DNA from 4 places in the Priestia sp. ST2 genome. Region 2 is predicted to be linked to each of the others. Evidence: riboswitches for the same ligand, from Rfam matches in the RefSeq annotation. Region 2 holds a riboswitch; each other region holds the start of a gene.

Region 1 (7,285 bases), on a different contig from region 2:
CTACTAAAATTTCTAAGGAGATCAAAATCTATGAAAAGACTATTTTATACAGTCAGCACTTTTTGTTTTGTTTGGCTTGCTTTTGCAGCCATTCATGTCAGCGCTCTTTCGATTGAGAAGCTTCCAATGAAGAAATCATCTGAACAATGGTCGGTTGAACTGACAAAAGCGAGCATGACGGGAGATAATCAGCTAAAGTGGAAAAATAACGTCTATCATACATATGGATTAACCGTTGAAAACATTGGAAAAGACGTAGAGCGCGTGCATGTCCAAGCTTTTCGGCACGAAGGAAAAAATAAGGCGAAATACAGCTTGTTTTCTCCTATTGAAAGGTCTAACTTAAGCAAAAGCGGTCAGCGTTTTCGCTACGCGAATTTTGCTGTTCCTGGAAAAGCGGCAAGTTTAGACATTATGATTAACTGGACGGACGAACGAGGCAATCATCAAGAACATTTTGAATTTAAATAAAAGTCTTCGCTTAGGCGAAGACTTTTTTTGCAGGAATTTATCCTCGCATGTGGAAAACGAACACGAAAGGAGAGATCCATAATGATTGCAAAAGCTACTGAAGAAGAATTACAGGAAATTCGGACGAAATCTGCTGATGCGCTGTTTGAAGGAACGATGAAGCAGTTTCATCCGTCAGCTGAACGCGTAAATGAACTAGTTGGTAGTGCCTTTGAAAAAGGCTGTTATTATTTAGTTTTAAGACAAGAAAATAAACTCGCAGGCTGGGTTCTTATCGGCCCATCTACCGACTTCTTTTCAAAAGAAGAAATTGGCTTTATCTACGAATTATATGTTGTACCCGAATACCGCGGGCAGGGTTTAGCCAAGCCGTTAATGCAAAAAGCAATTGATGAATTGTCTATCAAAGGATACCCTGAAATCAGACTCAGCGTTCATGCTGGGAATTTTGCACAGCATGTGTATCGTGAACTTGGCTTTGTAGATAAACAAATATCAATGAGCTTCCAAGTGGCAAAACGTCCGTAACGTTGATGAATGTCAGCGAGTCCATAAAACATAAGATGTTATACATGCGATGAGGTTCGGTAATGAAAGTAAAAGTAAATAAGTAGCCCAAACAGCGCCTTTATCTAGTACTTCAACGGCTCCTCCAGCTGTATTGTCTGAGGAGGGGGGGGCTTCAAGCGCGTTCATAATCAAAGCCGCTGCTGCTAAAATAATCCCTCCAATACTTCCGGTTGTTTTGACAATTGCAATATGGAAAGTAGATGAAAAGGCAATGCTGAGAAGCAGCAGCAAGCTTCCCAAAAAAGCAGATAACATATATCGTTTCATGTGCTCACCATCCTTTATGAAAGCATACCATATTTTACTTCTTTTTTCTTTTTATTGAAAAGCTATTGACGTAACCTATAAAACATATTAGAATAGTCAGAAATAATTTAAAAACGAAATATTCTTATCTAGAGAGGTGGAGGGACTGGCCCTTTGAAACCTCAGCAACCACAATTATTGAATGGTGCTAATTCCAGCATAGCCTAGCTCTGACAGATAAGAAGAGGAATCTTTTTCTATGATGAAATCCTCTTCTTAGGAAGAAACATTTCGTATAGAAAAGGTGATGACATTGAATAATACACAAACGAATTTATGCATTAATGATTATTTAGATCTATACTTATTAGCAAAAGAAATAAAAGACGAAACGTGGCAGCAGGAAATTTTAGCGGCGCTAAAAACGCATCAAAATCGTTCATTTGAAGAAAAACAATCCGCTCTAGTTCAAGAGATATGGGAAGATTTTAAACAGTTAAATGAAGATATTTCTTTTACGTATCGCTTAATTCAAGAAGAGCCAACTAACGAACAATTTCAGGCTAACTTAAGGCACTTGAGAGAACGGCGGATCACGCTGAGCCGTGAGTTATATTTAGCTAAAAAACAGTATGTTGAACACACGCAATAAAAAGATCCGCTTGAGAAACAAGCGGTTTTTTTGCGTAAAAATGTTAGAATCGTTATATTTCGGGTAGTAAATAGATAAGACAAGCAAAGGAGGGATAACAGTGGCTCAAGGTGTATTGTGTGAAGTGAATGAGTGCATGTATTGGAAATCCGGAAATAAATGCAGTGCAGAGTCCATTTACGTTGTGAGTCCTGAAAGTAGTCACCATGTTTCTGAAACGGAAGAACCTGGCTGTAAAACTTTTGAACCCGCGAGATAAATGCTAGTTTTTATAAAAAAGCATAAAATGAACGATGCGCTGACGGAGTTGAGTCGGCGTTTTTCTATTTTTAAAAAATACTATTACTTAAGTGCAATAATAAATACATAGTAAAAAAGTAGTGCCTATGTCTAATTGTGCGTTTAAACAAAATGATAAGATAATTTTTTTGTTTTTCGACAAAAGAAAAGTGAGGGAAAGGTGATAGAATACAAATATACAGCCTAGCTGTCTTTTAGCACAAATTTATATGAAAGCGCTAACAAAAAAGGCTGTGTTCATCTCGTTTTGACAGATTGGAAAAAGGGGAGACGTTTATGCAGGGGAAAACTCAGGGGAAAGAATTGAAACGCGGGTTAGAAGAAAGACATGTGACGCTGATGTCCTTAGGAGCAGCCATAGGGGTAGGACTGTTTCTTGGATCTGCATCTGCTATTAAATTAGCAGGGCCAGGAATATTATTGGCGTACGGATTTAGCGGAATGATTATGTTTTTTATTATGAGAGCACTTGGAGAAATGGCGATTCAAAAACCTGTTGCAGGTTCATTCAGCAAGTACGCACGCGACTACTTAGGGCCGCTTGCTGGTTATTTAACAGGTTGGAACTACTGGTTTTTATGGGTTGTAACATGTATGGCTGAAATTACAGCCGTTGGTATTTATATGGGGTATTGGTATCCGGATGTACCAAACTGGATTTGGGCGTTATCGGCGCTTGTCATCATGACAACGGTTAACTTCTTAGCTGTTAAGGCATATGGTGAACTGGAATTTTGGTTTGCACTTATTAAAATTTTAGCGATTGTATTAATGATTGCCGTTGGATTATTAATGATCGTGTTCGGAATCGGCAACGGCGGCGTTGCGACTGGTATCAAAAACTTGTGGGACAACGGCGGACTGTTCCCGAACGGATTCAAAGGTATTTTGCTGTCGCTGCAAATGGTCATGTTTGCGTATTTAGGAATTGAAATGATCGGCGTTACCGCGGGAGAAGTGAAAAATCCCGAAAAATCTCTAGCAAGAGCGATTGATTCTGTCTTTTGGCGTATTCTGATTTTCTACGTCGGTGCGTTATTTGTCATTATGTCGATTTATCCGTGGCAAGAGATTGGTTCACAGGGAAGCCCGTTTGTATTAACATTTGAAAAAATCGGCATTCCAGCGGCGGCTGGTATCATTAACTTTGTTGTACTAACAGCAGCTCTTTCTTCTTGTAACAGCGGTATTTTTAGTACAGGCCGTATGCTGTTTAACTTAGCAGAACACGGAGAAGCACCAAAAGGATACGGTCAGCTTACAAAGGGCGGCGTACCGGGAAAAGCTGTTTTGGCATCAGCAGGTGCGCTATTAGTCGGAGTAGCGTTAAACTACATTGTGCCTGCCAAAGTATTTACGTGGGTAACAAGTATTGCAACATTCGGTGCGATTTGGACATGGGGAATTATTTTGCTTTCTCAAATTAAATATCGCAAAACGTTAAAAACAGGTGAAGAGGCAAAGCTGAAATACAAAATGCCTTTATTTCCGTTAACATCTTATGTGTCACTTGCGTTCCTAGCGCTGGTAGTGGTTCTCATGGCATATAATCCAGATACAAGAATTGCAGTTGTCATCGGACCATTATGGTTTATCGGTCTTATTATCGCGTACTACGCAAAAGGATTTCATAAACGAAGTCAAAGTTCAGCTGCAGCTGAGCAAAAGCTAGTGAAATAACAGAAAAGACCTCTTTCTTGGAAAGAGGTCTTTTTTCATTAGTTTATGTGTGAATGATTAGTTTATTTTAAGGGATCATTGGTACGGATAAATAATGTAGAAAATATTCTATTTATTCTGTACTATTTAGTTAGAGAATTCGTTAATGATTAAACGGTAATTGAAAGTGGATGAGTATGTTAGTTTTATGCTTTTTAACGCCACACAGTGCATCGAAAAGTTGGGAGGACATATGCAGAAATGATTGAAACATTTAGTGAAAAAGACATAAAAGGTTTGCTGCTGTTATCGCAGCTGGAAAAATGGGATTATAGTGAAGCAGATTTACATACGATTTTTTCATCTGGAGACGTATTTGGTCATAGAAATGAGAACGGAGACATCGTATCAAGTGTGGCCGTAATTTCGTACAAAAATCAGTCAGCTTTTATAGGAATGGTGATTGTGAGAAAAGATTACCGAAAACAAGGGTTAGCCGGGCAGCTCATGAAGCACTGTCTGCAAGTTCTTTCCCCTGAGATGAATGCCTACTTAATTGCGACAAAAGAAGGTGAGCACTTATATCAAACAACAGGGTTTAAAACCGTGGACTATGTAAGTAAATACATAATCAGTGAATACACACCAAGAGCATTTAAAGTTTCAGGATTTTATACACGACCCTTAAAGAGAAGTGACTTCAAAGGGATTGTAAAGCTTGATGAAGCAGCATTTGGAGATAATAGAAAGCTATTTTTAAAAAGTAGAATTCAGCAAGCTGAAAAAGCAGTTGTCTTACAAAACGAACAAAATAAAATGACGGGCTATGGTTTAGCGGTTCGTACGCCGAGCAATATCGTGATTGGTCCCGTAGTTGCTCCAAACGCTGAAGCAGCGATGCTAGTCATTGATGAACTAGCGAAGAATTACAAAGAAAAGCTGAGAATTGACCTGTCTTCTCATGAGGAAACGTTAAAGAAACTTGTGGAAAATCACGGATTTCAGCTTCAAAATGAGCCTCCTGTTATGGCGTATCCTGCTAGACAGGGCAATCTTTTTGCTATAGCAGCTCAGGCGTTTGGATAAAAAGAAAGGAGAAGCTCCTTTCTTCGCGTCTACCGAATTCTATCAATTTTAAATCCATTATCAATTTGATGAAAGCCGGCTTTTGGATAGTAGTTCATAGCAGAAGGAGCGGAAAGTAAAATCAGCGCGGTTTCTTCGCCGATTTCTGATTGAACGTGTTTGATGAGCTGTGTACCGATTCCTTGCTTTTGATAGTCTTTTACAACAGCTAAATCCGATAAATAGCAGCAGTAGCTAAAATCTGTTAACGCTCTGGCTATGCCAATGAGTTCGCTGCCGTTCCAAGCGGTAATAGTAAGAGAAGCGTGATCAAGCATTCTTTGAATTCGATCAAGGTCTTGTGCAGGACGTTTAATACCTGAATGTACAAACACTTCAGCGGCTTGTTCTGCACGGATTGAGACATTGGTTTTATAAATAATGGTCATTGTGTCATCTCCTTGAAGGATAAGATATAGTCCAGTTTATAAAGAAACTGAATGGAGAGTAAGTGTCAGAAACGGTAATTTTAATAGTATCAGTTAGAAAGGAACGAACACCATGTTAGAGTTAATGCCTTTGCTTGATAAAAGAAAAACAGATCCCTTGTACATGCAGCTTTATATCTACATAAAAAAACAAATTCAAAAAGGTACCATTCCGCCTCATGAAAAACTGCCTTCCAAACGAAAGCTAGCTCTTCATTTAAGCATTAGCCAAAATACGGTTGAAGCAGCTTATGTACAGTTAGAAGCTGAAGGCTATATCGAGATACTAGCCAGGAAAGGAGCATTTGTAAAAGAGATAAAAAATGAAGTCGTGCTTCAAAAACAGCCTCCCGCCTATGTCTCTTTCCCGCAAGAAGAACGGAAATCGACTGCTATTGATTTTAGCCACGGAAAGATAGATGTGGAGAAATTTCCGTATAATACGTGGAAAAAACTAACGGTGCAAGCTATTTATCATGGTGAAAGCCAGCTTTTTTACAGCGGACATCCAGAGGGAGAACTGCTTCTTCGCCAAGAAATTGCAGCATACCTTTACCACTCAAGAGGAGTGCGCTGCACAGCGGAGCAAATTGTGATAGGTGCAGGTACGCAGTATCTTATGTGGCTGCTTTCTGTCACGTTGGGGAAAGAAAAAATAATTGGGTTTGAAAATCCGGGTTTTCACCGGACGAGGCACGTTTTTCAAAAGCAAGGTATGTCAGTGATCCCTGTTTCTCTTGATGATTCTGGCTTGAAAGTGAAGGAACTGAAAGAAAGCGGAGCGGATGCCGTATACATTACGCCGTCTCATCAATTTCCCATTGGTATGGTCATGCCGATAGCAAGAAGACTTGAACTACTAGAGTGGGCGGCAGAAACGAATGGCTATATTATAGAAGATGACTATGACGGGGAATTTCGCTATAAAGGAAAACCCATTCCCGCACTTCAAGGATTAGATCAAGACGACCGCGTTATTTATACGGGAACGTTTTCAAAGTCTTTGATGCCTTCTCTTCGAATAAGCTATGCCGTGCTGCCACACCGGCTTCGTCCAAGCTATGTAAAGCACTGTGAACTTTTTAAACAGCCTGTTTCAAGACTTCATCAGCATACGCTTTTTCTGTTTATGAAAGAAGGGCACTGGGAACGTCACTTGAATAAAATGAGAACAGCATACCGCAAGAAACAAGCCCTGCTGCTAGATTGCTTGACTACTACTATGGGAGAACGTGTAGATGTTATTGGAGAACATTCTGGGTTGCATATTCTTCTTAAGGTGAAAAACGGAATGAATGAACAGAAACTAATTGAAGCAGCTGCCAAGCAAGGGGTATCAATTTATCCAACGTCTATTTATTATCATAGTGCCGGTGACAACAACACGCCTTATGTATTGCTTGGATTTGCCGGACTATCTGACGAAGAGATAAAAACGGGCATAGATTCGCTGTTTAAAGCTTGGTTCGTCCAATAAGAAGTGAAATTAAAGAGTTCTTTAAACAAAAAGACTTTAAACGGTCTATTTTAGCGAGAGAAATAGATAAGAACCAGCGCGTTTGATTATACAGACTGCGCTGGCTTTTTTGTTTAGAAATCAAGGAACAGGCAAGAGTTGATAAGTTAGTGAACTTGAAAGTAAAGGAAAGTTTGATAGGAAGAAGATGCTTCTTGTAAGGAAGATACAAATGTATGGAAAAGCGGCGTTACATTCATGCGGTTGTTTCTCGACCAGTCGTGGTTTGCGAAAAATGATTTTCTTAGTTCGGCCGTCAGTTCAAGCTGTACTCCAGCTTTTAACAGATTATCGTTCACAATATTTTGCTCGCTTGTT
Region 2 (7,285 bases):
ACAATTGTTTCGTCTCTTCCACACTAAGAGGTGCGGTTGGTTCATCCAAAATTAAATAATCAACATTCTGTACAATTGCACGTGCAATAAGCACCTGCTGTTTTTCTGATAGAGTTAGGTCAACGACATTTTTTTTAACGGATAGAGAAGAGCCAAGTAAAGAAAGAGCTTCTTCCGCTTTCTTATAAATAGATTTCCAGTTTACAAATGTCTTACTTTTATTAGAAGTCTGCACGTCTAACACAATGTTTTCAGCCACTGACAGCGAAGGAATCAGCGCTACATCTACTTCTTGATGCACAATGCCGATGCCCTGGCGCTTAGCTTCTTTAGGAGAAGAAATGGAGATTTCTTCTCCGTCTTTGCAGATTTTCCCTTCGTACTCGTCGTAAGCTCCGCACAATATTTTCATCAGCGTACTTTTACCGGCACCATTGGCTCCCAATAAAGCATGGATTTCCCCTTTTCGAACAGTAAAATCAACTTTGTTCAGCGCTTGAAAAGAACCAAAGTTTTTTGTTATGTTCTTCATTGAAAGCTCGTTCGTCATATCTGTCCCTCCACTTCTATTCTTTTTTACCCCATTCTTCTACATACTGACTAAGCTGATCCATATTAATCGTTTGATTAGGCAAGTCTGTTTGTTTGACTAAAACCGGATCAAAGGAATAATAACGAGGGATCTCTTGACCGGAAATCTTTTTAAGAAGCAGATCAACTTGCTTTTCTCCTACTGAAGCTGGATTTACGGCAGCTGACGCTTTCCACGGACTGTTTTTTGCCTGCATCATTTGTAGATCTTCATCAGATAAGTCTACTCCGTACACTTTAATCTCGTCTCGTCCTGCTTCTTTAATCGCTCTTGTTACTCCTTTTGCAAATTCGTCCCAAGGTGCCCAAACGGCCGCGATGTCTCCTTTATTTGGATACTGCTTCAACACAGCTGCCATTTTATTTTGTGTGTCTAATGAGGTGTTGTCCGTTGCGCTTCCAAACGTAGCAATTTGTTTTACATCTGGATAGCGATTCATCATAATTTTATAAATGCTGTCGCGCTTTTCCATCGGCGCAAACCCTCCAACAAATGCATATACAATGTTTCCTTTTCCATTAATGTCCTGCATCATTTGTTTCAGACACTGCAGCGCAAGCATATAATCGTCTTGGTCAATTGTTGTAACGCCTTCTACTTTTAATTCTACGTCTGTTGCAATAACGGGAATTCCTTTTGCAATCGCGCGCTTCACGCCAGGTTCAAGGGTTTCAGCCCGGCCGTGGTCAATCATAATACCGTCAACATTTTGGTTAATAGCCGTGTCTAAATAAGCAGCCATTTTGGATTGATCATTGTTTGAATCAGAAACGGATAGCTGTACCCCTGCTTTTTTAGCCGCTTTTGTCACACCTGTTATGTACTGAGCAGCGTGAGTGCCTGACGTAAATTCAGAAATAAGCGCAATTTTTGTATCTTTCGTAACCTTTTTTCCTTCTTGCTGTACAGGCTTAGCAGAAGCCGCTTGCTGCGCTGGAGCTGCCTGTGCTTTCTCGTTTAGACTTGGCTGTTCTTTCGTGCAGGCAGCCAGTGCAAAGACTAGAAGCACGAGCAAAGTAAGTGGCCACAGCATTTTTTTACTCTTTTTCATGGTGTTCCTCCCATTAAACTTATTATTCATATAAAAATAGTTAGTTTTATAATAATCCAAAGAATACCCCGCTTTTAGATGTAAAAGCGGGGTGATGATGACCTATGCTTTACAAGTAATTGTTATGCGTAAATAGGTACCCATCCTTCAGTTGTCACGAAAATTCGGACAGCGACTACTTTACGATCTTCCATTAGTGTAAAGTAATGAAGAATATTTTCTGGTACTGAAATTAAATCGCCCGGCTCTAATTCAACATCAAAAAATTCGCCGTCTTTTCCTTGGATAACAAAGATTCCATGACCGCTTACAATAAAGCGAACTTCGTCATCTGTGTGAATATGCTTGCGCTGAAAGTTTTTTAACAATTCATCAATATTTGGTGTAGATTCCGATAACGAGATAACATCTTGAGCTTTATAGCCGCGGCGTTCAGAAATATCTTTAATATCCTCACCAAAAGCGTTTAAAATTTCTGTTTTTTCTTCATCAGTTAAATCATATTTTTCACGAAGATTTTCTGGAAGTTTTGTAATGTCCCAGTTTTCATAAATAACTTCATTGTTTGCCAGAAAAGCTGATACTTCCTCTTGAGTTTCAATTCTTTTATTGTTTACATGTAAGCGAATGTGCGCCATTGTTGTTTCCTCCTTTTATAAATGCACCTTTGGCTTAATGCCTTTAAGTGACAGTAATTTGACGTGGTAGCTAAATAGAAATTCATAGGCTTCTAGCGCTTTTTTTGTTTCAAATGCATTTTTCCCCCACACCGTAATCCCGTGGTTACGAATCAAAATCGCGCCTTGATCGCCTTTTATATGATGAGAAAACTCTTCTGCTAGTGTCGGAATATCTGCGTAATTCGGAATAATCGGAACAGTAATTTCCGCATCTTCTTCCCAAATACCTAGCGCCTTAATAATTTCTTGACCTTTGAATGAAATAATGCCTTCATCTCCGTACAGTTCAGAGATCACGTTGTTGTCGATTGTATGTACATGAAGGCTGCACCCAGCATTCGTTAAATTGTAAATCTTAACGTGCAGAAGCGTTTCAGCAGAAGGCTTTAAATGCGTGTCTTCTGCAGGCTTTCCGTATTGATCAACTAATAAAAAATCTTCATTTGTACGTTTTCGTTTATCTTTTCCACTTGCTGATACAAAGAAAGTTGTCGGGTTTTGGTCCACTTTAATTGCTAAGTTTCCGCTTGTACCAAAGAACCAATCGCGCTCTGCCAGCTCATCTTTTATATCCGCAAGCTCGTGTAATCGCTGCTGAGCCATGATACTCATGCTTTCACCTCTTCTGTTAATTCTTGTAAATGATGAATGACATCATAAAAAGTAGAAAAAGGACGATACGGTAGAGATAGCTCTTCACATTTTTCAATTAAAAAGTCACGTGCAATGACCGTATCAGCTAATTTGGCAGCCTGCAAATCCGTAATGGAATCGCCAATAACAACCGTATGATCTCTTTCATCTGCAAGATGGCGAATAATCGTTGGCTTACAGCAGCCGCAGTCATTTGTACACTGTTTATCACATGTATGAGGCCACGTAATGGAAATATGCTCACCGGAAAAATCAGATCCGTTGCAGTAGAGCATTTCCTCTGCAACTCGATTTCCCAAAAGTGGTTTTACAAAAAAGTCAATTCCTCCGCTTACAATATAAAGCGGAATATGGTGCTCTTTTGTATAGGCAATAAAATCATCAAATCCATCTCGAATAGCAGACGTCTCTAAAATATAAGAAATAATATCTTCTTTTAATTCCACGGGGAGCAAGGCAAACATTTGCCCTACTCCTTCTTGAATGGAGACGCGCTGTGCCAACACGTCGTCTTTAATACTTTCCCACTCCGGAGGAGCAAATTGTTTCATAATAGCAATAATGTTATCGCTATTTGTAATTGTTCCATCAAAGTCACAAAAGATTTTTAACGATGTCATGCTTTCACCTCTACTGTTCCCCATAGTTGCAAAGCTTTTTGCAACTCTTTTGATTCTTCAGCTTTTTCGGTTAGTGTTTGATGAGAGAGTACTGCATCTATCGCCGCACGGAAGGCTTTTCCTCCTCCGATAGCTCCGTCTGGATGACCGTGAACTCCGCCTCCTGCATTAATAATGCTGTCGATTCCAAAGTCCTTCACAAGCTGCGGTACCATTCCAGGATGAATTCCTGCTGAAGGAACCGGGAAAGACTGCTTATATTTGTATACAGGACGCGTTAATTCGTAGGCAATGCCTGTCGTATCTTCAAGAGAAAGCGCTACGCTTCCGTATGGTGATGGAAACAGTGAGAAATCTGCTCCGGCTAAACGCAATAGCTTTCCAAGCAGCAATGAATTTGAAAAACCGTAAAACTCTGATGGCGTAAGCGCTCCGCTAACAGCTGGGTGTGCCATAATCGGCAAGTTAATTTCATCGTCTTCTCGAAGTGCCTGCAGTACGTCTAACCCGTAAGCAAATACGTTGAATAAAAGAGCATCGGCTCCTAGCTCAGCTGCTTTTCTCGCTTTTTCTTTTAACTCAAACGTTCGTCCCGTTAAATTAACAGCATACAGCGTGCGGTGTCCCGTTTTTTCGTATACTTCATTCAGTACTTTTTTCCCTTCTGTAACGCGAGCTTCAAAAGGTGTTCGTTCACTATCAAACAAAATCTCGTCGTCTTTAACCAAATCCACTCCGCCAAGCGCTTGCTCACGCAGCTGAGTTGTTAAGTACGTCATACCTCTTCCAATCACGCCTTTAAAAATACTCATCACAAGCGGACGGTCATAAACGCCTAGTTTCTCTCGGATACCTTCTATTCCAAAGCGCGGTCCTGGGAATTCAGCTAATAATTCATCAGGAAAATCCAAGTCTAATAATTTCACTTTTCCATCAAGTGATAGTTTTCCGAAAACCGTAACTAAAATAGCCGGTAAATCTCTTGAAAAGTTGGCAGTTGGATAAGCAATTTTGACAATAGCCTGCTTAATTTCTCCGCCTAAATATCCGTTTACACGTTCGCAATCTTGAAGCTCAGTTACGGACACGACGCGCCCTTTATGCTTTTGAAGCTGCTGCTGATCTAAAAGCGGCAGATCTGTCCATGAGCCGACGGTTAGTCCTAAAGCAATTCCTTCCGCTTTTTTATGAAAATTTCCTTTATTATCATGTAGTAAGTAGCTTGCAACGATTTCGCTCATTATGCTAAAAACTCCCTTGCTGTTTAATATCGTTAATAAAAAAAGCCTCTTCTGTGATTAAGAAGAGGCTTTCGTTGCTCTTCTTATCTCTCAGCTGCTGCTGCAAGAATTAGCACCGTGCTTAACATGCGTTAAGTCGGTTGCCGGGCTTCATCGGGCTAGTCCCTCCACCTACTCTTAATAAGAAAGTTGCTATTTATTTAAATTGAATTCGTAGATTATATACTAAATAAAAAATACCGCTAGGATTTATCGGTTATTAATCTCGTTAACTTCTTACATATTAAGCCAACTCAAAAAGGATTGTCAATGCGTTTTTAAAATAAATTTAATTTTTTTATTCGAGATACAGCTTCTCTCATTCGTTCTTCATCCGTCAGCAGTCCTACGCGTACATAGCCTTCACCATATGTTCCAAAGCCTACACCAGGAGCAACTACAACGTGGGCTTTTTCAAGGAGTAAATCTGAAAACTGTTCGGAAGTATATCCTTGAGGAACTTTTAGCCATGCAAAAAAGGAGCCTGCTGGAGATGTAACATCCCAACCAATTTCTCGAAGCCCTTGAATAAAGGTATTGCGTCTAGATTCATAGCGCTTAACTAAATCATTCACACATTGTTGAGATTCCAACAGAGCTGCGGCTGCTGCCTCTTGAACCGCCCCAAAGAGACTGACATACATATGATCTTGAAGAAGATTAATAGCTTCTACTACACTTTCATTTCCTACAGCAAATCCAACTCGCCATCCCGCCATGTTATACGTTTTAGAAAGAGTATAAATTTCAATTCCCGTCTCTTTTGCACCAGGAGTCTGTAAAAAACTGATTGGCTTTTTACCATCAAACCCAATTGCTCCGTAAGCAAAGTCGTGTACCACACAAATATCGTGCTTGGCAGCAAACGCCACGGTGTCTTCAAAAAATTCTGCCGTTGCCACTGCACCAGTAGGATTATTCGGATAGTTTAAAAACATGAGCTTTGCCTGTTCTTTAGCACGTTCACTTATCTCTTCGTATACGGGTAGAAAATGATTTTCAGCCGTGAGAGGCATCACTTCCATCTTGGTTTTTGCAAGCTCTACTCCAGACCAGTAATCAGGATACCCAGGATCCGGAACCAGCACCGTATCTCCAGGATTTAACAAGCACTGCGGGATTTCAACAAGTCCACCCTTTCCGCCAAATAAAATAGCTACTTCTTTTTCAGGATCTACATCAACGCCATATTCTCGTTTATAAAAAGTCGCAACGGCCTCTTTTAAAAACTGGTGCCCCCGAAATGGAGAATACTTATGATGCATAGGATTAGCACTTGCTTTTTGCAGTGTTCCTACAATATGTGAAGGAGTAGGCTGATCAGGATTTCCCTGCCCTAAGTTAATAACGTCGTGCCCTTGGGCCATTACTTTTCCTACCTTGCCCACAAGTGATGCAAAAAATTGTTTTGGTAAACTTTTTAATAGTTCCGATTGCTCAAATTGTTTCATCATCGCACACCTTCTCAAAAAATTCTTGAAATTCTAGTCACAAATAATATATTGTAATACTCAACTTGTAAAGTCATTTTTTTCAACTACTAAAAAAAGGACGGATGATAAAGTGAGTGTAAAAATTACGTGTTTGCAGCTTGATATTGCGTTTGGAAACCCAACTAAAAACCGAAAATATATCGAACAAAAAATGACGGAAGCCCTGAAAGAAAACCCTGATATCCTTGTGCTTCCTGAGCTATGGGATACAGCTTATGATTTGACGCGGCTAGACGAAATTGCAGATGATGAAGGACAGCAAGCCAAGCAATTAATCTCTCAGTTTGCTAAAACGAACGAAGTAAATATTGTGGCAGGTTCGATCGCGAAAAAAACAGAGCAAGGCGTCACGAATACGATGTATATTTTTGACCGAAAAGGTCGTGAAGTATCACAATACAGTAAACTGCACTTATTTAAATTAATGGATGAACACCTGTATTTAGAAGCAGGAACAGCAAAAAATCTTTTTACACTTGAACAGTCACTGTGCGCAGGAGTTATTTGTTACGATATTCGTTTTCCAGAATGGATTCGGGTTCACACTAGCAGCGGAGCAGAAGTCTTGTTTGTTGTCGCTCAGTGGCCGGCTCCAAGACTTGCCCACTGGAAAGCCCTGCTCATTAGCCGTGCAATCGAAAATCAATGCTATGTAATCGCATGTAATCGTGTAGGCCAAGATCCTAATAACACATTTGCCGGACATTCCTTAGTCATCGATCCGTGGGGAGAAATAATCGCTGAAGCTGGCGATAGCGAAGAACTTTTGAGTGCTGAGGTTAACCTGGAACTTGTAAAAGAAATTCGTAAACAAATTCCCGTCTTTACAGATCGCCGTACAGAATTTTATTAATTATGTATTGACAGCCGTTTTTTTGCATGATACGATTTTCACCAGATATCATAAAATATTCA
Region 3 (7,285 bases), on a different contig from region 2:
CAAGGTATACGGTTAAGTTCATTATGTAGAAGTCCTCCTCTAACTAAAGTTTGTTTTATTTTATCAAATGTAAGCGGATAATACGAATGATTTGAATGGGCTACTTTTCCAAAAATAAGGTTATAGTAGACAAATAGTTAAAAAAGAGAAACAATAGAAAGCGTATTGCTAATTAAAGAAAGGATGTACATGATGACAGAAACAGTGCTACAAGTAGATCATGTCAGTAAAGTAATTGGGAAGAAAACCATTTTGCATGATGTATCCTTATCGGTTGAGCGCGGTGAGATTTTCGGATTGCTTGGTCCGAACGGCTCTGGAAAAACAACGTTAATTCGTACCGTCGTAGGACTCATCAAAGAAACAGAGGGAACAATTATCGTCAATGGATTTCCTTTAAAAGAACAGTTTACATCAGCTATGAAATCAATTGGAGCGATTATTGAAAACCCTGAGTTTTATGATTATCTGACGGGCTATCAAAATTTAAAACACTTTGCGAATATGCATGAAGGGATCACATCAGAACGCTTGGATGAAGTGATTGCTTTAGTAAAGCTTGAAAACAGCATTCATGCAAAAGTGAAGACGTATTCTCTTGGGATGAGACAGCGTTTAGGAGTAGCTCAAGCTATTTTACATAAGCCTGCATTGCTTTTACTAGACGAACCAACAAACGGTCTAGACCCAGCGGGAATGAGAGAATTTCGTACATATTTACAAACCCTCTGCAGGGAAGAAGGAATTTCGATCTTAATCGCGAGCCACTTATTAAAAGAAGTAGAAGCACTATGTGACCGCGTTGGCATTATTCAAGACGGTGAGTTAAAAGCCATTCAAGATCTATCTCCAAATCGTCAAGATCAAGGAACGTACGTAGAATTTGAAGTGTCTGATGCGCAAAAAGCAGCGGATCTTTTATCACAAGAATTTGAAGTAACGATGAGATCACATAGTATCGACGTGACGATTGTAAAAGAACAAATTCCAGCTGTGAATAAAAAATTAGTGGACAGCGATATTTTAGTCTACCGAATCACTCCTGTGTATGAGACGCTTGAAGATTCGTTTATGTCCGTTACGGAAGGAGAGCACCATGCTTAAGCTAATTCAAAATGAACATATGAAATGGTTTCATAAAAGAAGTACAAAAGTCACGTTTATTACAATCGGTATTTTAACTCTTTGTATGGCTCTTTTAATGAAGAAAGTAGCAAACAGTGCAGGAACAGAAGACAACATTTTGAACTTCCTGTCATTTAGTTCAGGTATGCTGATTCTCGTTCAATTTTTCGCGCTTGCTGTTGGAGGGTCAATGGTTGCAAAAGAGTTTGAAGCAGGTACCATTAAGCTTCTTTTAATTCGCCCTGCTAGACGTTCAACGATTTTAGCATCCAAGTACATAACCCTCATTTTAATTAGCTTGTATTATTTACTGAGCTATTTGCTTTTTTCGTTTGTATGGGGAGCATTGTTCTTTGGCTTTACCAGTCTAGAAGGAGATGCGCAGCTGCTTAAAAACATTACGCTTACGTATGACAGCGCGTATATGGAAACGTTTATGATGATGACATTTGCATTCATGCTGTCGTCTTTATTCAGAAATAGCGCGCTTGCTTCCAGTCTGGCTATTGTCGTAAGTATCGGGGCAAAAGCAGTAACAGGACTAGTATCACAGTTTGGTTTATGGTGGGGAAAATTTTTACTGTTCGCCAACACAAACTTTGTGCAGTATATGGACGGAATGAAGACGATGTTTGACGGCATGACGATTCCATTTTCCATTTTCATCTTAGTTGCTCATTTTGTCTTCTTTATGGGCGTGGCATGGGCAGCGTTTTTAAAACGAGACGTAGCTAATTGATGTGAGAATTTTCGCACTATATATTTTTCTAAAATAGCATTTGACAATTAAATAAAAAGAGATTACATTAGTGAAAGACTATTTTTAAAACAACTATAAACTTCTTATCAAGAGAGACGGAGGGACTGGCCCTATGATGTCTCGGCAACTGGCTGTACGCAGTGCGGTGCCAAATCCAGCAGACGATGTTTCGTTTGGAAGATGAGAAGGGTAATCTTATGATACAAATAAGAGACCTCTTCTTATCAATAAGAAGAGGTCCTTTTTTATTACGTAAACAAGAGGTGTTAAGAATGGAACAACAAAAAGGAAACGGCTGGGCGCTGTTACCGCTGGGCGTCTTTTTAGTCCTGTTTGTCGGATCAGGAATTATAACGGGAGATTTTTATAAGCTGCCTGTATTAGTAGCCATTATCATTGCAGCCATCGTGGCGCTGGCTATGAACCGCAAAGATTCACTTAATGTAAAAGTGGAGCGTTTTGCTAAAGGAGCAGGGCATCCTGATATCATTATTATGGTGCTTATTTTTATTTTAGCAGGTGCTTTTTCTCAAGTTGCTAAAGGTATGGGAGCTGTTGATTCAACGGTAAACTTAGCGCTTTCTGTGCTTCCGCAAAGCTTAGTGGTAGTCGGAATCTTTGTTATTGGCGCATTCATTTCCATTTCGATGGGAACATCAATGGGAACAATCGCTGCGCTAGGGCCTATTGCTGTAGGAATCAGTGAGCAAGCGCATGTATCCATTACATTGGCCATTGCTGCCGTTATTGGTGGTGCAATGTTTGGAGATAATTTATCGATAATTTCTGATACAACCATTGCAGCAGTTCGTACGCAAAAAACAAATATGTCAGATAAATTAAAAGTAAACTTTTTTATTGTCCTTCCTGCAGCGATTGTTACGGTAATTTTATTGCTTGTAATGACGCTAGGCAATACATCATCAGTAGAAATTAAAGATTTTAGCTGGTTTAAAATCTTGCCTTATGTCGGCGTACTCGTTGCTGCCATATTTGGTGCAAACGTATTAAGCATTTTAACCGGAGGAATTGTGCTAGCCGGCGTGATTGGATTAGCTGACGGAAGCTACACGCTTTCTTCTCTTGCTAAAACTGTGACAGAAGGTATTGGCGGAATGTCAGAGTTAATTATTTTATCTCTACTAATCGGCGGAATGGTTGAGCTTATTCGCTATAATGGCGGTATTCAGTTCTTATTGAATTTATTAACACGACGCATTCAAACAAAAAAAGGCGGAGAATTCAGCATCGCTGGACTGGTAAGTTTAACAAATTTAGCAACGGCTAATAACACGATTTCAATTATTACGGCAGGTCCGTTAGCAAAAGAAATCTCTGATAAGTATTCAATTGATAATCGTAAATCAGCCAGTCTGCTTGACTTGTTTTCATGCAGCGTTCAAGGGCTTATCCCTTACGGCGCGCAAATGCTTCTCGCAGCAGGATTTGCTAAAGTTTCACCGATTGAGATTATTCCATTTACATTCTACCCAATGTTAACAGCGGTTTGCGGGATCATTGCAATTGTAATTGGATTTCCTCGTTTAAATAAAAAGTCAAAGTCATCTAAAGAAGCTGCGTAATATCAAACCCTTAAAAAGAATGTTCTTTTTAAGGGTTTTTTACTGTTTAAAAAAATCAGTCGGCTTTTCATCATCTAACTCCTTCCAAAGCGTCTCGTTCTGTTTAAGTGCATAAGCCGCTCCTCCAATTTCAATTCCGCATAATAAAATGAATAATAAAATACCCATGAAATGACCTCCTTACGTAAATGAGTAAAAACACGATGGTAACGGGTTTAGCTTCTTGCTGTTTCACTTTATAATGAGAATAAAGTATGAAACGCGTTTCAGCGCAAGAGAAAAAGGTGAAAACATGACAAATATCCGAGATATCGCAAAAAAAGCTGGTGTATCTGTTTCGACTGTATCCCGGGTGCTAAATCATCATCCGTATGTAAAAGAAGAAAAACGCCGGCTGGTAGAGCAGGTTATTCACGAACTTAATTATGAACAAAACATTAATGCCGTTCACTTATCAAAAGGGAAAACAAATATGATTGCCGTCGTCTTGCCTTTTATTAATCATCCGTATTTTAGTCTGCTTTTAGAAGGAGTGGCATCTCAGGCGTTAGAAAAGCAGTATCAGCTTGTTATTTGTCAGACGAACTATGATGTAAAAAAAGAAGAAGAAGCGCTTCATATGCTAAAAACAAAGCAGGTTGATGGAGTGATTATTTGTTCTAGAGCAAGCAGCTGGAGCACGATTGAATATTATCAGCAGTACGGGCCGATAGCCGTGTGCGAAAACGTACAGAATCGTTCTATTCGCTCCGTTTACGTTGATCATTATGCAGCTTTTAAGCAGGCGCTTATGTATTTAAAAGAAAAAGGATATACGGATATTGGCTACTGTATTGGAAGGATGACGGGTACGAATAGTCAACAGCGGCAACAAGCATACAAAGAATATGTAGAAAGAATAAATCAGCCTTATCATCCGGAATGGGTTTTTCAAGGCTGTTTGAACGTGACAGATGGTGAAAAAGTGGTGGAAAAACTAGTGCAGATGAAAAATCGGCCTCAGGCGCTTTTAGTAACAAACGATCAAGTAGCTATCGGAATAAAAGCTCAGTGCGAACAAGCGGGTATTTCAGTTCCTGGTGAATTAGCTATCATTGGTTTTGATAATCATCCGCTTTCTTCTTATTTACAAATAACAACGATCGAACTTCCTCTTAAGGAAATGGGAGAAACGCTTTTTACATTAGTGGGAAGCAAGGTTCTTCAGAAAATTGAGCTCCCTTTTCGGTTTATTGAGCGTAAAAGCGTATGAATTCTTGATGATGCCATGAGGTGTTTTTACCGGATAAAATGAGCAAAAGCGGACATCATACGAGTAAAGAAAGAAGAAAAGGATGATGATCGTGGAGAAAAAAGAATATCAAGTGGGAGATCAAGTATTTGTTATTTACCGAAATCCTCATACGGCAAACGTTGCGAATATTAATCAGGCTGAAATTGTTGAACATCCCGAAAACAAAGGTGAAAAGGCGCTGTTTTTACATGAGTCTTACCATTTGTTAGCTGAAGATGATGCCGTATATTCAACATATGAAGAAGCTGAAAAAATGTATAATAAGATATTTGATTATGAACAATATGACTAATGCAAGGCTCTCTTAACGGAGAGTCTTTTTTGTTTGAAAAATAATTACCAAGGATAGAGTCTTTTTATTTTTCAAACGCTATTAGTACTAGAAAAAAGGAAGTGTACATGATGATAAAACCTTTTGTACCTCAATTAGTATATATTGAGCCAGGGGCAATGGAGTATCCGCTTGGTGTTCAATTAAAAGAAAAATTTGAGAAGATGGGAATTGAGATTCGTCAAACAACTTCTCATAATCAAGTGCGTAATATACCGGGAAAAAATGATTTGCAAAAATACCGCAATGCCAAGTCGACTTTAGTAGTTGGCGTGCGTAAAACATTGAAATTTGATACATCTAAACCGTCAGCTGAATATGCAATACCATTTGCAACAGGGTGTATGGGGCATTGTCACTATTGCTATTTGCAGACAACAATGGGAAGCAAACCATATATTCGCACGTACGTGAATGTTGAAGAAATATTAGGTCAAGCAGAGCAATATATGCAGGAGAGAGCCCCTCAAATAACGCGATTTGAAGCGGCTTGTACATCTGATATCGTAGGAATTGACCATTTAACACATTCATTAAAGCGGGCGATTGAGTATTTTGGGGAAAGTGAACTAGGTCAACTGCGCTTTGTGACTAAATTTCATCACGTGGATCATTTATTGGATGCTAAACATAATGGTCGCACGCGCTTCCGCTTTAGCATAAATGCAGATTATGTTATAAAAAACTTTGAACCTGGTACATCTCCTCTTGATTACCGGATTGAAGCTGCTAATAAAGTTGCAAAAGCCGGATATCCACTTGGCTTTATTGTGGCGCCTATTTACATTCATGAAGGTTGGCAAGAGGGATACCGTCAGTTGTTTGAAAAGCTGGATGCCTCTATACCTGAGGAGTCCAGAGATGATATTACGTTTGAAATGATTCAGCATCGCTTTACCAAGCCGGCCAAGCGGGTAATCGAGAAAAATTATCCGAAAACAAAGCTTGAGATGAATGAAGAGGAGCGCCGCTACAAGTGGGGGCGTTACGGAATTGGAAAATATGTATACGCAAAAGATGAAGAACAAGAATTAAGAGAAACATTAGAATATTACATTGATCAGTATTTTCCGAATGCAAAAATCGAATACTTTACGTAATTATTCTACAGTAATTGAAAAGTTATTCTGACGCCTTAGTCAAAATAACTTTTCAATTTTTAATGTAAAAAAATAAATTACTTGCTAATAAGTTGAAAAAAAGAGGTTATTTTTATCGCTTGTCGTATTACATACAAAAGGGAGGTGACTGAGATGTTAAAAAATGAAGAGTTTGCGCTAACAAAAGAATTAACAAACGAACAGCAAGAAGCTGCACGGAATTTTATTCAAGTGTTGTTCCAAGAGAATTTATCTGAATTTTGGAACATATTATGTGATATCGACAAGTCTCGGATTTACGGCTTGTATGAAGCAAACCATTATTATGATTCTGATATTGAACTACATGGGTTTGTACAAGAAATAAGAGATAATGTAAGAGCTGTTTATGCGCCTCTTCAAGGGCAAGGGGGTATTTCGACGAAGGTTCGATATACAAGCGAAGGAAAGATGTATGTATACATATTAGGCAGTGGCGAAAACCCTAAGGTATATCCTGTTGGATTAATGCCTGAAACATATATCGAACAAGAACGTTTTTCTCAGCGGCTTCAAATTAGCATTTATAACGACGAGTTTCGAAACGTTGCCCTATAAACCATATATTATATATGGAAAAATAAAGAATAATAAAATTAATTTGTTAAAATAGCAATATTTGGGGTATGTAATAGGTATAACATTAAAAAGGGGTGAAAGAAATGCATTATTATCGTATTTCAGAGGGAGACCATGAAGAGTATTGTGAAACGATTCTGCTTCATGAAAAGAAGTTTTGCAAAGAAACATTTCAATCTATGGTGCGAGAAGCAATGAATAATAAGCCCGGTAAAATTGACCGTGTGGATATTGTTAAATATTTAATTGGTCACCATAGCTTTCAAGTAGCCCACATCGAAGCGGGATTTCATAGTACATACAGCGAGAAAGTGACATAAAAAATGCAGCACATCCTATACAACGAACTTTTCTTTTGAAAAGGGCGCTGTATTTTTTTTTGCTAAAAATAGAATGTTTCTAAGTAATATTCCTTTTAATGGTATAATAGTTAAGTGCTGTAAGATATACATATAAAAACCACAAATACTTTAA
Region 4 (7,285 bases), 160 kb from region 2:
AGACTTTTATAAAACATTTTTCCGACGCAAGGCCTCTGACAAAGAGCTTGTAACGGTTGGAAGAGCTGCAGTTTTAGGTGTTGCAATTATTGGCATTTTGCTTTCTTTAAAACCTAGTGATACGATTTTAGGACTGGTTGGATATGCTTGGGCTGGATTTGGTTCAGCTTTTGGTCCTGCTATTTTACTAAGTCTTTACTGGAAACGTATGACTCGATGGGGAGCACTTGCAGGGATGATTGTAGGTGCTGCTACAGTATTAATTTGGGTAAATACTCCATTGAAGGATGCCCTTTACGAAATGATTCCTGGATTTTTCTTAAGCTTGCTGGCTGTTATTGTAGTAAGTCTGTTAACAAAAAAGCCTTCAAAAGCTGTAGAAGATCAATTTAGAAACATGGAAAGCGTATTAGAACAGCATACAAAATAGTAAAAAAAGTACACAAGTCGTAACTTGTGTACTTTTTGCTTTTAATGCAAGCCATGTTGTCATATATATGTACTAAAGACAGATTAAGGAGGGTTTTTACATGCAACATTCTTATTTCCCTTACGAACCTACACAGCAACTGCGCGTAGATACACAAAATAGAGAAATTAAAGTAATTGGTGAAGGAAGTGTTTCAGCAGTTCCAAATGAAATTTCCATGACGATTGGAACCCGCACGGAAAACCGAGACGTTCAAGAAGCCTTAAAAGAAAATTCAGCTGTTTCAAATACTTTGCTGCAAGAAATAAAAAAACTTGGAATCAATGACCAGCAAATTGAAACAGCTTCGTTCACCATAAATCCTAAATATGATTACAGTGATGGAAAATCGACTCTTACTGGATACGAAGTACAGCACTTATTTAGAGTAAGAGTACAAGATGTAAAACAAGCTGGCGATGTCTATAACGCTACTTTTTCAAGCGGCGCCAACGTAGCGCAAGATCTTCAATTCCACGTTACAAATGATGATAAATATGAACAAGAAGCGATAAGTAAAGCTTTGCTTAACGCTAAAGAAAAGGCCTTTACCATTGCCAACACGCTGCAGCTCCCTATTAACCAAATCCCCATTTTAATCGAAGAAGGCCCCGTCTATCAGTCATCTGGCTCCTCGCCTAAGTTATTAGCAGCCTCTCCCCCTATTCAAGCTCAGTCCTTGACTGTATCTGCTTCTGTAAAAGTTACGTACACGTATTAATACTTATGGTAAACTATAGATTATTATAATGAAGAAACTAATCTAAAGGAGCTCTTTGCACAATGACTTCTGAACATTTACTAGCAGCTTATCAAACCCTATGGTTGAACCGTTCGTTCGCTTCTAAACAAGCCATGACAAGTGAAGATCAGCTTCACGAAGCCATTATGAAGGATTTAAAAGATGAAATGACTCATCCACGCGTCCGGCAAACACCGTATGTAAAATATCACCTTGGCATAAAAAGAATTCTAAACAGCAGTCTTTCCTCTGATGAAAAAGTTGCGCTTACGTCCCTATACACAAACCTTTTAGATAGCTGTATATAACGGATATCAATCCAGTGTAAAGACGAACAAATGGGATAAAGGAGCTGAACCGCTAGAAGCAACGAAATAGATGAAACCTACGTTCACCGTGACAACAAAAAACAAGAACTATTAATCAGTAATTTTGATTAATAGTTCTTGTTTAACTTTAACTACAATACTTTTGTCCCAGTCTCTTTTCTTTATTTAATTAACGCCTTTTCTTCTAAGCTTTGAAAAACAGCGTTAAAGTCTTGCTTCAAATCCTCAAATTCCTCTAACCCTACTGAAAGGCGAAGAAGTGAATCAGTAATTCCTTTTTCTTCACGCACTTCTTTTGGGATACTCGCATGAGACATTGTTGCAGGATGCGTTAGAATGGATTCAACTGCACCTAGACTAACGCCAATTGAAGCCAATTTGACTCCTTGTAAAATATGTCGCGCTACTTTTTCATCCTGTACTTGGAAAGAAATCATAGCTCCGTATCCATTTGCTTGTTCTGAAATCAGTTTGTGGTCCGGATGACTTTTTAAGCCCGGGTAGTATACACGGCTCACTAGAGATTGTTCTTCAAGCCACTTTGCAAACTGCAGCGCTGTTTTTAACTGCTGATCTAAACGAACTTTTAATGTCTTAATTCCTCGAAGCAGTAAAAAACAATCCTGCGGTCCTAAGATAGCACCAAAAGCATTTTGTACAAACTTTACTTCTTCTGCTAGCTTTTCATCGCTTACCACAACTAGACCGCCAATGACGTCACTGTGACCGCTGAGATATTTTGTAGCACTATGAATCACAATATTTACACCAAGGTCAATCGGCTGCTGTAGATAAGGTGTTAAAAACGTGTTATCCACAATTGTAAGGAGGTTGCGCTCCTTCGCCAAACTTGCTACTGCTTTAATATCCGTTACCTGTAAAAATGGATTTGAAGGGCTTTCGATATAAATAGCCTTCGTATCTTTTGTGATAGCTTCTTCTACTTTCTCAACCTTCGTTGTATCAACAAAAGTTGTTTTGATACCAAACTTTGAAAATAATCGTGTTAATACACGATATGTCCCGCCGTACGTATCATGTGAAACTAAAATTTCATCCCCTGATTCAAAAATAGATAACACCGATGAGATAGCAGCCATACCTGATGAAAAAGCAAAACCAGCGTATCCATTTTCTAGCTGAGCAATGGTGTTTTCTAAAGCCTCACGAGTTGGATTTCCTGAACGAGAATAGTCATAGCGGCCGTTGTTCGTCTCATCTTCTTGGTTAAATGTAGATACCTGATAAATAGGTACGTTAACCGCTCCAAAATGACCGTCAATTCCTGTATTTGCATGAATTAAGTTCGTACCAAATCTATGTTTATTATTGTTGGTATGCATCAAATGCCTCCTTCAAATCTTTAATTAAATCATCTGCGTGCTCAATTCCAACTGATAACCGCAGTAAACAGTTTGTTACTCCGACACGATTTCGAATTTCTTCCGGAATATCAGCATGTGTTTGACGAGCTGGGAATGTCATTAAACTTTCCACGCCTCCTAAGCTTTCTGCAAATGTAATAACTTTGACATTTTCTAAAAGTACTGACACGATGTCAGGGTGTGAGACAGCAAAAGAAATCATGCCTCCAAATCCAGTTGCTTGTTTCTTCATGATTTCATAGCCTGGATGTGTTTCAAGACCAGGGTAATACACTTTTTCCACGAGATCATGAGCAGTAAGCCAATTTGCAATTTTCAGTGCATTTTCATTATGCTTTTCCATACGAAGCGCTAGCGTTTTAACACCACGTAATAACAGCCAGCTATCCTGTGGACCTAAGATTGCCCCAGCTGCATTTTGATAAAAACGAATTTTCTCTCCTAAGCTACTACATCGAGCGACTACAAGACCAGCAACTACATCATTATGACCCCCAATGTATTTGCTTGCACTATGTATCACAATATCTGCTCCAAGCTCTAAAGGACGCTGATAATAAGGGGACATGAAGGTATTGTCAACGATGGTAAGCAAATCATGCTGTTTAGCTAACGCAATTGCTTCTGGCAAATCAGTCACGTGCATCATTGGATTCGTAGGTGTTTCAATAAATAAAGCTTTCGTATTGGGACGAAGCGCATCTTTTACTTGTTCGAGATGGGCTGTGTTGACGTACGAAACAGTAATTCCTTGCTCTGAAAAAATTTCATTTAGTACTCGGTACGTTCCTCCGTATAAATCCTCTGATACAATTAAATGATCTCCGTTTTTAAATAGTGCTAAAACTGCCATTACACCCGCCATTCCTGAAGCGAATGCTACTCCTACTTCTCCTTTTTCCAAAGCAGCAATTGCTTCTTCTAATGCTGTACGAGTAGGATTTGCCGTACGTGCATAGTCAAATCCTGTACTTTGCCCTAAAGCAGGATGAGCAAATGTTGATGCTTGGTAAATAGGGGTTGTAATAGAACCTGTTGAAGGGTCACGACCTACTCCTGAACGAACTAATAAAGTTTCAATTTTCATCTATTTCTCTCCTTAACTCAAAATAAAAAACACTCTTCACAGATGGAAGAGTGTTCGTTTATACACGATTTCTCTCATCTGTTAGAACAATACTGATGTTCCACAGGAATTAGCACCGTTCAAATGAATGTTTCATTTGATGGTTGCCGGGCATCGCAGGGCCAGTCCCTCCGCCACTCTGGATAAGAGTTCTATATAATTGTTGGTGGTTAACGTTTGTTGTTAATAACTTTAATAAAGATTTTCTATATTGTCAACATAATTTTCTAAAAAATTTAAATCGTCTCATTTGTTTATTCAATATACTTGTCCTGATAAACACATAAAAAAAGAGACGAAAGCGAGGTCTCTTTTTTTAAGGCAAGTGTACAGATTTTACGTGAGCTAACTTCCAATACATACTTTCTCCATTTGCCGTAATTAGTTCAACAATATTATTAGAAACTTCTTTAAGTACGCCAATCTTTTCTGATTGATCCCCTAAATCTAATACGACCAGCTGATTTTCATATTTTTTAAGCTGCTCTTCAAAGTTTCTGACAAAAGGTGCAGAGGCGGGCCTTACGGGGAGCTCTTTGTCACTTAAAGAATAAGGGGTTAACTCATTACTGTAAGGGGTAAGCCATTTCAAATGATGCAGAGAAACAAAGACATTTTTATACACTGGAGAATAAAACACAAGATAATCATTCAGCACGCTTGTGATATAGCCATGCAATGATTTCCCTCCCGTTACATAAATTTCAATAAATTTCCCTTTTGCCTGCTGTAAAATATTACGATAAGAAATCCGCTGACTTTCTTCTATCAAATTCTCTTCTATTTCACGTAAAACCGTATAGTCTTCTTCGGATACTTCCCGCAAACGATGCATGTGTAAAAGAGGAATATACAAATAATCATGTCCATTATACAAAACCATAATATCTAATCCAAGATCAATAAGTCTGCCAACAAATCTCGTTTTACCTGAAATATCCAACTCCACAATTTTATTGATATAATGATTCATACTCATACTCATTCTCCTCCTTTTTTCTATATGTTAGAAAAGGTGCTTTATAAGCACCTTTTATGTTCCATTTCATCATGCTTTCCAACGATAATTTTTCGTTTTAATAACTTTCTCGGCCGGTGCTGAAGAGCGTGAACCCGTACGGCGTCCTCGAGAGCGATCGTCTGTGCGTCCACCCGTACGGCGTCCTCCCGAGCGATCGTCTGTGCGTCCACCCGTGCGGCGTCCTCCCGAGCGATCGTCTGTGCGTCCACCCGTGCGGCGTCCTGTACGTTCTCCCGTACGGCTTCCTGTACGTTCTTCTGTAGACTTCGCAGCTTCAGCCTCTCCATTTTCTTCTGTTTCTTCATTATTTTGATTGTTATCGTTTTGCTTAAAAGCCCCTTTTGCTCCCACACAAATGGTTTTAACGTGTCTTGGCTGTAAGCGTAATACTTGATTATTCTGCACAAGTGTAAATGTACCATTTCGGCTTTGTACTAACACGCCCTCTACAGCTTCAGGTCCTCCATTATTGATTGATACCCATTTATGAGAAAGGTGGGCAAAAAGATCGTTAAAGCTTTTGGATTTCATATATTCTGGTTCTTGGCTCACTAAGAGTTCATTTGCAGATTGACTAGTTTGATCTCCGTTGTTGTTTTGATATTCACTCACACTCTTAACGTGTTCAGTATTAATATAGACGACACCGTCGTCCTCTGTGAGTAATACTATATAAGCAGATTCAAATGAACCTAAGACATCAAGAAGCTGACCTGCTTTTTTCTCAGGTCCACCTTGGTTAACCTGCACATATTTAGTTTTCATCAATGATAAAGTTGTAGCAAAAGTTTTTCCTCGATATAATTCTAATTCTGCGCTAATTCCAGTAAACGTTTGTGCCGAATTTGACATAGTATCTTCAGTGATACTTTTTACATGCGCTAAGTGATAATATACAAGTGTATATTCTTGTTGATTATTATTTTGGTTGTTTTGGTTGTTTTGGTTGTTTTGGTTGTTATTTTCACCATTATTGTTATTATTGTTGCTTTCCACTGCTAAGATTAAATAATCTGATTGCACGTCAACCAAATAACCTGTTTTAGATTCAGGTCCTCCACGATAAACGGTCACCACTCTTCCTTTTAGGGGTTTGAAGTGAGAAGAATAGCCTTTATCAGGCATTTGTATATTTCGGCTGCGTTTTTGGCTTGATTTTTGGCGTGGATTTTGATTTTGCCCTTGTTCTTGGCCATAGTAATAGTTACTCATTGTTTTTCCTCCTTATTAGTTATCCTTATTGGTCATTCATACTGTATATATACGTATCATGTACAGCTATTGATTTCCTGCATTTGCCTATTATTAACAAAATCCACTGTTGCCTATAAATTGCCTATAAATCTACCTCTTTTTAAAGAGTCAAAAGGTTATTTTCAATATATGCTGTTCGTTCTTTTATAAAAGACAGCATAAATTCCGGTTCTTTGTGAAATTGTTCCAAGTTATCTTTTACGTAAGGATCTTTTAATACATAAGGAGCAATATACTCATGCAGTTGATAAATGATTGGTTTCATGTATTCTATTGTAAATTGATTATTTAGAACATTGTTCATTTTTTGAATATACCGCTTTTTAATGCTGTTCACGGCCAGTAAGCGAGCTGTAAGCGTATTAAATCCTTGTGCGCGGACATAGTCTCCTTCCATTACTTTTCCATTTACATCTCTTCCCCAAGTTGCATCATAATCCCATGGAATCAGTTCAAAGCGCCCGCTTTCATGATTTAGATAGAGGGCATAGTTATGGACAAAACCGTCGTAATTCTGCATACAAATAATACCGACTAACCAAGATAAGTAGCGGTCGACGTTCAGGTACTTCTCAATATTCTGTTCGAATTCCGTATTTGTCCACGTATTAAGATTAAATATAAACTTTTCTAATTTTTCCTCATCCCCTTCTTTCACTGCTTTTTCTTCATATCCAGATAACAAAGTTGTTTTCGGCCTTTTATCCAAATCGCTCATCAAAGAAAAATTAGCATCTCCGTCCACTGCATAAAATATGGATCCATCCGCTAAATTTCTTTTTTTCAAAAATAGTTCATCTACCGATTCGAGTTGAAGATATATTCCTTCATTTTTCCCATTAATCTTAAGAGTGACAAACTGAGAATGAGGAGATAAAACGTCTAAAGAAGAGAAAAAATCGAGGGACAATTTGTTGCGCATAAGCGATGGATCTTTGTATTCAGCGTTTAGGTGTATT

What was found. Region 2 has a riboswitch for S-adenosylmethionine ahead of mtnW (2,3-diketo-5-methylthiopentyl-1-phosphate enolase). Riboswitches for the same ligand answer to the same signal wherever they lie in the genome.
Region 1: linked by a shared signal. The riboswitch ahead of AC0KUU_RS04675 (hypothetical protein) and the one ahead of mtnW (2,3-diketo-5-methylthiopentyl-1-phosphate enolase) in region 2 are both predicted to bind S-adenosylmethionine.
Region 3: linked by a shared signal. The riboswitch ahead of AC0KUU_RS09260 (Na+/H+ antiporter NhaC family protein) and the one ahead of mtnW (2,3-diketo-5-methylthiopentyl-1-phosphate enolase) in region 2 are both predicted to bind S-adenosylmethionine.
Region 4: linked by a shared signal. The riboswitch ahead of AC0KUU_RS13220 (trans-sulfuration enzyme family protein) and the one ahead of mtnW (2,3-diketo-5-methylthiopentyl-1-phosphate enolase) in region 2 are both predicted to bind S-adenosylmethionine.

What each region holds. Positions count from the first base shown of each region.
Region 1 covers NZ_JBVVNT010000001.1:916,810-924,094, forward strand. Annotated here, with positions in the region: gene AC0KUU_RS04660 (hypothetical protein) at 31-471, shown strand; gene AC0KUU_RS04665 (GNAT family N-acetyltransferase) at 553-999, shown strand; gene AC0KUU_RS04670 (hypothetical protein) at 1,012-1,308, opposite strand; SAM riboswitch class I at 1,430-1,531, shown strand; gene AC0KUU_RS04675 (hypothetical protein) at 1,595-1,939, shown strand; gene AC0KUU_RS04680 (DUF1540 domain-containing protein) at 2,040-2,198, shown strand; gene alaP (alanine permease AlaP) at 2,516-3,919, shown strand; gene AC0KUU_RS04690 (GNAT family N-acetyltransferase) at 4,160-4,984, shown strand; gene AC0KUU_RS04695 (GNAT family N-acetyltransferase) at 5,014-5,412, opposite strand; gene pdxR (MocR-like pyridoxine biosynthesis transcription factor PdxR) at 5,525-6,928, shown strand; gene AC0KUU_RS04705 (poly-gamma-glutamate hydrolase family protein) at 7,075-7,285, opposite strand, start outside.
Region 2 covers NZ_JBVVNT010000003.1:300,491-307,775, forward strand. Annotated here, with positions in the region: gene AC0KUU_RS14020 (sugar ABC transporter ATP-binding protein) at 1-550, opposite strand, end outside; gene AC0KUU_RS14025 (sugar ABC transporter substrate-binding protein) at 567-1,643, opposite strand; gene AC0KUU_RS14030 (1,2-dihydroxy-3-keto-5-methylthiopentene dioxygenase) at 1,766-2,281, opposite strand; gene AC0KUU_RS14035 (methylthioribulose 1-phosphate dehydratase) at 2,297-2,935, opposite strand; gene AC0KUU_RS14040 (2-hydroxy-3-keto-5-methylthiopentenyl-1-phosphate phosphatase) at 2,932-3,597, opposite strand; gene mtnW (2,3-diketo-5-methylthiopentyl-1-phosphate enolase) at 3,594-4,838, opposite strand; SAM riboswitch class I at 4,919-5,025, opposite strand; gene AC0KUU_RS14050 (pyridoxal phosphate-dependent aminotransferase) at 5,156-6,328, opposite strand; gene AC0KUU_RS14055 (carbon-nitrogen family hydrolase) at 6,441-7,223, shown strand.
Region 3 covers NZ_JBVVNT010000002.1:550,593-557,877, reverse strand. Annotated here, with positions in the region: gene AC0KUU_RS09275 (YtoQ family protein) at 1-22, opposite strand, end outside; gene AC0KUU_RS09270 (ABC transporter ATP-binding protein) at 193-1,104, shown strand; gene AC0KUU_RS09265 (ABC transporter permease) at 1,097-1,864, shown strand; SAM riboswitch class I at 1,966-2,072, shown strand; gene AC0KUU_RS09260 (Na+/H+ antiporter NhaC family protein) at 2,158-3,468, shown strand; gene AC0KUU_RS09255 (hypothetical protein) at 3,508-3,636, opposite strand; gene AC0KUU_RS09250 (LacI family DNA-binding transcriptional regulator) at 3,761-4,720, shown strand; gene AC0KUU_RS09245 (transcriptional regulator SplA domain-containing protein) at 4,806-5,054, shown strand; gene splB (spore photoproduct lyase) at 5,165-6,193, shown strand; gene AC0KUU_RS09235 (hypothetical protein) at 6,347-6,790, shown strand; gene AC0KUU_RS09230 (hypothetical protein) at 6,895-7,131, shown strand.
Region 4 covers NZ_JBVVNT010000003.1:142,264-149,548, forward strand. Annotated here, with positions in the region: gene putP (sodium/proline symporter PutP) at 1-430, shown strand, start outside; gene AC0KUU_RS13205 (SIMPL domain-containing protein) at 531-1,190, shown strand; gene AC0KUU_RS13210 (hypothetical protein) at 1,253-1,519, shown strand; gene AC0KUU_RS13215 (trans-sulfuration enzyme family protein) at 1,702-2,883, opposite strand; gene AC0KUU_RS13220 (trans-sulfuration enzyme family protein) at 2,867-4,012, opposite strand; SAM riboswitch class I at 4,084-4,201, opposite strand; gene AC0KUU_RS13225 (hypothetical protein) at 4,368-5,030, opposite strand; gene AC0KUU_RS13230 (spore coat protein) at 5,100-6,197, opposite strand; gene AC0KUU_RS13235 (CotH kinase family protein) at 6,427-7,285, opposite strand, start outside.